2 regions of the Nocardia sp. NBC_00565 genome follow, and region 1 is predicted to be linked to the other one. Evidence: predicted binding sites of a transcription regulator. Region 1 holds the regulator's gene; the other holds the start of a gene.
What was found. Region 1 encodes HspR, which represses chaperone genes until heat shock. Its sites were predicted from a motif close to ANNTGAGTNNNNNNNACTCANNT; they were not measured.
Positions count from the first base shown of each region.

Region 2: a site for HspR is predicted at 1,615-1,637, ahead of lon (endopeptidase La). Genes of this name have one in related genera too.

Region 1 is NZ_CP107785.1:8,200,918-8,204,337, forward strand. Features, by position in the region: gene grpE (nucleotide exchange factor GrpE) at 1-538, shown strand, start outside; gene dnaJ (molecular chaperone DnaJ) at 563-1,726, shown strand; gene OG874_RS37830 (heat shock protein transcriptional repressor HspR) at 1,726-2,127, shown strand; gene OG874_RS37835 (globin domain-containing protein) at 2,799-3,420, shown strand, end outside.
Region 2 is NZ_CP107785.1:7,872,717-7,876,136, reverse strand. Features, by position in the region: gene lon (endopeptidase La) at 1-1,536, opposite strand, end outside; gene OG874_RS36280 (cytochrome P450 family protein) at 2,083-3,348, shown strand.

The sequences.
Region 1 (3,420 bases):
CCCGGAAGCCGGGAACGGCACCGAACCCGTCATCGGTACGGACGAGGGCGCCGAGATCCTGGCCGAGGCCATCACCAAGGAGTTGGCCGAGCGCACCGCCGACCTGCAGCGGCTGACCGCTGAATACGCCAACTATCGGCGTCGGGTCGAGCGGGACCGCCAGGCCACCATCGACGCGGCCAAGGCCGCCGTGGTCTCCGAATTGCTTGGCGTACTCGACGACCTCGATCGTGCGCGTGCGCACGGCGACCTCGATGCCGGACCGCTCAAATCGGTCGCGGACAAGCTCGCCGACGCACTGCACAAGCAGGGTCTGCAGGAATTCGGTTCGGAGGGTGAGCCTTTCGACCCGACCCTGCACGAGGCCGTGCAGCACGAGGGCGAGGGACACGATCCGGTGATCGGCATGGTCATGCGCAAGGGCTATCGGTTCGGCGATCGGGTGCTTCGGCACGCGCTCGTCGGGGTAACCGATGGCGTGGCCGATCTGGTCGAAGAAGAGGCATCGGATGTTGATGCCAATGCGAACAACCAATAGGAACCCGAGAGGAGGAGATACCCGGTGAGCCAACGGGAGTGGATCGAAAAGGACTTCTACAAGGAGCTGGGTGTCTCCTCCAGCGCCTCGCAGGACGAGATCAAGAAGGCATATCGCAAGCTCGCTCGTGACTTGCATCCGGATGCCAATCCCGGCGACACCAAGGCCGAGGAGCGGTTCAAGACCGTCAGCGAGGCGCATGCCGTGCTGTCGGATCCGGCCAAGCGCAAGGAATACGACGAGACCCGAAAGCTGTTCGCCGGTGGCGGATACGGCCGTGGCGGCTTCACTCCCGGTGCGGGCGGCGGCTTCTCGCAGGATTTCAATATCGGTGACATCTTCGGCCAGGCGAATGCCGGCGACGGTGGCCTCGGTGACCTGCTGGGTGGGCTGTTCAATCGGGGCGGCACGCGGACCGCGAGCCGTCCCCGCCGCGGCGCGGATGTGGAGACCGAGACGACGCTCGGTTTCCGCGAGGCCGCGCAGGGCGTCACCGTTCCACTGCGAATGACCAGTCCGTCGCCGTGCACTACCTGTCACGGCAGCGGCGCCAAGCCGGGGACCAGTCCACGAGTCTGTCCCGTCTGCAATGGAAACGGCGTGATCAGCCGCAACCAGGGTGCGTTCGGCTTCAGCGAGCCGTGCGATGAGTGCCGGGGCACCGGCTCGATCATCGACGACCCGTGCGTCGACTGCCACGGCAGCGGCATCCAGAATCGGACGCGCACCATCACGGTGCGGATTCCCCCTGGTGTCAGCGACGGGCAGAAGATCCGGCTGGCCGGACAGGGCGAGGCCGGGCTGCGTGGTGCGCCCTCGGGTGACCTCTATGTGACCGTGCACGTCAGCCAGGACAAGGTCTTCGGCCGCAACGGCGACGACCTGACCCTGGTGCTGCCGGTCAGTTACAGTGAATTGGTGTTGGGCACAACGGTTTCCGTGCCCACGCTGGAAGGGCGCGTCGGCGTGAAGGTGCCTGCGGGCACCGCGGACGGCCGCATCCTGCGGGTGCGCGGCCGTGGCGTGCCCAAGCGTGGTCCCGGTGGCGGCGCGGGCGATCTGCTCGTCACCGTCAAGGTCGCCGTGCCACAGAAGCTGGACGACAATGCCGCCGAGGCGCTCAAGCGCTATGCGGAGGCGGAGAAGACCAGTGGGTTCGATCCACGTGCGGGATGGGCGGGTGCGTGATGTCCGATAATCCGAAGCAGGCATCCGGTGGGACCGCGCGGGCCGAGTTCTTCATGATCTCGGTCGCGGCCCAGCTAGCGGGTATGCACGCGCAGACACTGCGCACATATGACCGCTTGGGACTGGTTACGCCGCAACGGACTTCGGGTGGCGGTAGGCGTTATTCGACACGGGACGTCGAGCTGCTGCGCGAGGTGCAGCGGCTATCCCAGGACGACGGCGTCAACCTGGCGGGCATCAAGCGCATCATCGAACTCACCAACCAGGTCGAGGAACTGCAGCAGCGGGTCGCCGAAATGGCGGCCGAGCTGGAGCGGCTGCGCGCGGGGTACCGCCCCGATCTCACGCCGCCGCAACGCAGTACCGCACTGGTGGTGTGGAAGCCGCGCAATCGGCGCTGATAAGCGCCACGGCACAGCAAGGCTCCGGGATTCGGTTGCACAACCGAGCCCGGAGCCTTTGTCGTATTCGGCTGATAAATGGCGGTGGCCGGGACCGTTGGGTCGAAACGCGGTGCCGGTTCGCGCTTGCGAATTAGTGCTGGCAGTGGGCGAGCAAACGCCCGATTCCGGTTTCGGTACCTGACAAGTGTTTTGGGGTCCCAGGGGACTCGGCGTGCGGTCGCCTAAGTTGCCGATGATGTGCCGATCTGCGAGGTTTGCTGTGGGCGCGGATCCAGCAAACTATGCGCGATTCGCCATGAGGATTCCATCGGTCGCCAGGTCGGTGGGTGCGCGAGGTTTGCTCGAGTCCGGTGGCCGGATGCGAGCGCGGGGTTGCCGTGGGATCGCTCCCACTGCCCGATTGGGATGAACCATGCAAAACGGGGTTGCGAAATCGCCAAGTATGTGACGGATTTCACCGTCGTGTTCGTTCTTTCGGTTTGTTTTCAAGGCATTTCGTGGTGCGGATCCTCGTTTAAGGGGAATTACACACGTGATGTTTATTCGATTGATTCCGTTGCTGGCAAACCTCCCTTACACTCGTTCGCATCGGCTGCTGTCGAGTGACCCACAGCACCTCACGTGACAGCTCAGTTTGTGTTCAAGTGCGAAATGGGGTTGTGACACAAATGGATTCGCGGACTGTCGCTTTGATAAGAACGACGTTCAAGGCGGTTGCTGCGGAGGAGGGGGGTCCGGCAAAGCTGGCCAGTTCGTTCTACGCAATCCTGTTCACCGACTACCCCGCCGCCCGGGATTTCTTCCCCGCAGCGATGGATTCCCAGCGTGACCGATTGGTCAAGGCCATCTCCTACGCGCTGGATCGGCTCGAGGAGCCGAACAAGTTATTGCCCTTCCTCGCCCAACTCGGGCGCGACCATCGCAAGTACGGTGTGCAGCCCGCGCATTACACCGCCGTAGCCACCTCGTTGAAGACCGCGATGCGAATCTTCGCGGGCACCGAGATGTGGACCGATGAGGTGGACCGCGCCTGGGACGAGGGCCTCAAGATCATCGGCGACACCATGATCGGTGCGGCCCAGCAGGAATCCGCACCATCGGTGTGGACCGGGACCGTGGTCGAGCGCCACGATCTACTGCGCAATCTCGCCGTCGTCCGGCTGCAATTGGATCAGCCCATGCAGTACGCCGCAGGGCAGTACATCAGCGTGCAGATCCCGTCCCGGCCGCGCATGTGGCGCTATCTGTCCCCCGCGGTGCCAGCGAATGCGAACGGGGAGGTGGAATTCC
Region 2 (3,420 bases), 330 kb from region 1:
TTCCCGGGTGTAGTTGGCCGCGATCTCACGCAGCGCGTCGTCGGTGATCGAAACCTCCGCCGCGGTCAGCGCATTGCGTTCCTGCTGCCGCGGCACCAGGAAGTCACGCGCGATGGCGACCTTGTCGTCCTCGGTGTAGCCGTCGACAGTGATCAGCTCCATCCGGTCCAGCAGCGGGCCGGGGATGGTCTCCATGACATTCGCGGTCGCGATGAACAGCACGTCGGACAGGTCCAGATCCAGATCCAGGTAGTGGTCGCGGAATGTGTGGTTCTGCGCCGGATCCAGCACCTCGAGCAGGGCCGCCGCGGGATCGCCGCGGAAGTCCGAACCGACCTTGTCGATCTCGTCCAGCAGGACAACGGGATTCATCGAACCCGCCTCCTTGATGGCACGCACGATCCGACCGGGCAGTGCGCCGACGTAGGTGCGCCGGTGACCACGGATCTCGGCCTCGTCGCGCACGCCGCCGAGGGCGACGCGAACGAACTTGCGGCCGGTGGCGCGGGCCACGGATTCACCCAGCGAGGTCTTGCCGACACCGGGCGGACCGACCAGCGCCAGCACCGCGCCGGAGCCGCGTCCGCCGACGACCTCGAGCCCGCGCGCCGCACGCCGGGAGCGCACGGCCAGGTACTCGACCATTCGGTCCTTGACCTCGTCGAGGCCGTGGTGATCAGCGTCCAGCACCGCGCGAGCGGCCGAAACATCGGTGCTGTCGGTGGTTTTCACCGTCCACGGCAGTTCCAGCACGGTGTCCAGCCAGGTCCGGATCCAGCCGGATTCCGGGCTCTGATCGCTGGCCCGCTCCAGCCTGCCGACCTCGCGCAACGCTTCGGCGCGCACGGTATCGGGCAGATCGGCCTGCTCGACCCGGGTGCGGTAGTCGTCGGCGCCGTCGGGCTCGTCCTCGCCGAGCTCCTTGCGAATCGCGTTGAGCTGCTGGCGCAGCAGGAACTCGCGCTGACTCTTCTCCATGCCCTCGCGGACATCGGCGCTGATCTTCTCGGTGACCTCGGCCTCGGCGATATGCGCCTTGGTCCATTCGATCAGCTTGGTCAAACGCTCGGTGGTATCCGGGGTTTCGAGCAGGTCGCGCTTCTCGTCGGCGGTCAGGTACGGCGCGTAGCCCGCGGTATCGGCGATCGCCGACGGATCGGTCAGCTGGTTGACCGCGTCGATGATCTGCCAAGCCTCGCGGCGCTGCAGCACCGAGACGACCAGCTTCTTGTATTCGGCGGCAAGCTCTTTGGTGCGGCCGTCGACGGCGGGCGTCTCGACCGGTTCGGCCTCGACCCACAGCGCCGCACCCGGCCCGGTGACCCCGTGGCCGATCTTGGCGCGCCGTTCGGCCTTCAGCACGGCGGCCGGTGCGCCACCGCGCATCCGACCGACTTGTTCGATGGTTGCGACGACGCCGTAGGTGGCGTAGCCCTCGTCCAGCCGCGGTGCGAGCAGCACCGCGTCGGTGTTCGCGGCCCGCGCGGCGTCGATGGCGGCCTGCGCCGATTCGTCCAGTTCGATGGGCACGACCATGCCCGGCAGCACGATCGGATCGGTCAGGAACAGCACCGGCAGGTTCTGTGGTGTAGTCACGTGTTCGACCCTTCCAAAAGTTGAGCGATGCCCAGTCAACCCCGGAGTGATCGGGTTTGTTCCGCCCCGCCCCTACCGTTCGCTCACGGCGAAGAGCAGCCGAATTTTCCCAAGGTTGCGGCGACATCCGCCTGAACCTGCGGGACCGAACAATGGACCTCTGCGACAATCGCACGGAAATTCCGCGCGCGCGGACATCCTGCCGTCGGCAAGTCCGGCACCGGATATTTCCTGGTTCACCCAACGATCGACACTGCTCGACTTTCCACCGATACAGACGCGGTCGATTGCTCATCGGGTTGCGCGCGCGTCCGCTGTCCCATCCCGGCAGCATCACGGCCGGTCACCGGGCCGCCGCAACTGCCGCTGCTCGTGACTGCATCGCACGTCAGTCAAACCGTTCGACGTCGAAAGGACTTGTGAGCAAGTGAACTGCATGGATTCACGCTGGGCCGCTGCCGACACCGCATCAATGGCCGGTGACGCATGACGGCCGCGCCCGAGATTGTCGAGTTGACCGGCGACTTCTACCAGGACCCACATGCGATCTACCGGTCACTGCGCACGCGCGGGCCCATTCACCGAGTCCGCGTTGAGGGGGTGCTCTGCTGGTTGGTCGTCGATTACGAGGTCGCGAAGCAGGCCTTCGTCGAGCCGAATATCAGCAAGAAGGTCTCCTCACCCGAGGGCCAGGCCATCTTGGCGAAGAACGGCGCGGCCGACATGTTCAACAGCACCATCAGCGACAATATGCTGTTCGCCGATCCGCCACAGCACACCCGGCTGCGCAGCCTCGTCGCGAAGGCGTTCGCCAGCCGGGCCGTCCGGGATCTCGGGCCGCGGATCACCACGATCGCCGACACGCTGCTCGACGAGATGACCATCCGGGAAAGGGTCGACCTGCTGGACAGCTACGCGTTCCCCTTGCCGATCGCCGTGATCTGCGAACTGCTCGGGGTACCGGACGACGAGAAGGACGCCTTTCGTTCCTGGACCGCCGTCGTTGTCAACGACTCGGCCACCATCGAGGCGCGCACCAGTGCCGGAGTCAGCTTCTTTACCTACCTGACGGAATTGATCGCCAAGCGCACCGACGATCCCCGCGACGACCTCCTCTCCGAGCTCATCATCGCGAAGGACGACGATGATCGGCTCGACCAGCAAGAACTCATTTCCATGCTCTTCCTCTTGCTGGCCGCCGGACACGAGACCACCGTCAACCTGATCGGCAACGCCGTGCTCGAGCTGCTGCGCGACCCGCAAAGGGCCGGACGACTGCGCGCGGACCCGACGGGAATTCCGGCCTACATCGACGAGATCCTGCGCTGCCAGGGTCCGGTGCACCTGGCCACCGCCCGCTACACCACCGCGCCGATTACCTTGGGCAACCAGGACATCGACGCCGGCGAATTCATCATGATCTCCCTCGCGGCCGCCAACCGCGACCCGGAGCGGTTCGCCGAACCGGACCGGATCGATGCCGATCGCGACGACAACAGGCATATCGCCTTCGGCCATGGCATCCACTACTGCATCGGCGCGGCCCTTGCCCGGACGGAGGCCACCATCGCGCTCACTCGGCTCTTGGCCAAGGTCCCGGTAATGTCGCTGGACACAGCGGCCGGCGAACCGACATGGCGGAAGAGCCTGCTGATCCGCGGCCTCGCCGCGCTCCCGGTCCGCCTCGCGCCACCTGTCGATTTCACGGCGCTAACCATCGGCTACGAGGGGCGGCAACCTTCGATGGCCTGACCGGCGACCCAGGGCCCAAATACTCTGCCTCTCTTACGGGTAGGGGCCGTCTTCGGCGCGGTCGTCACGATT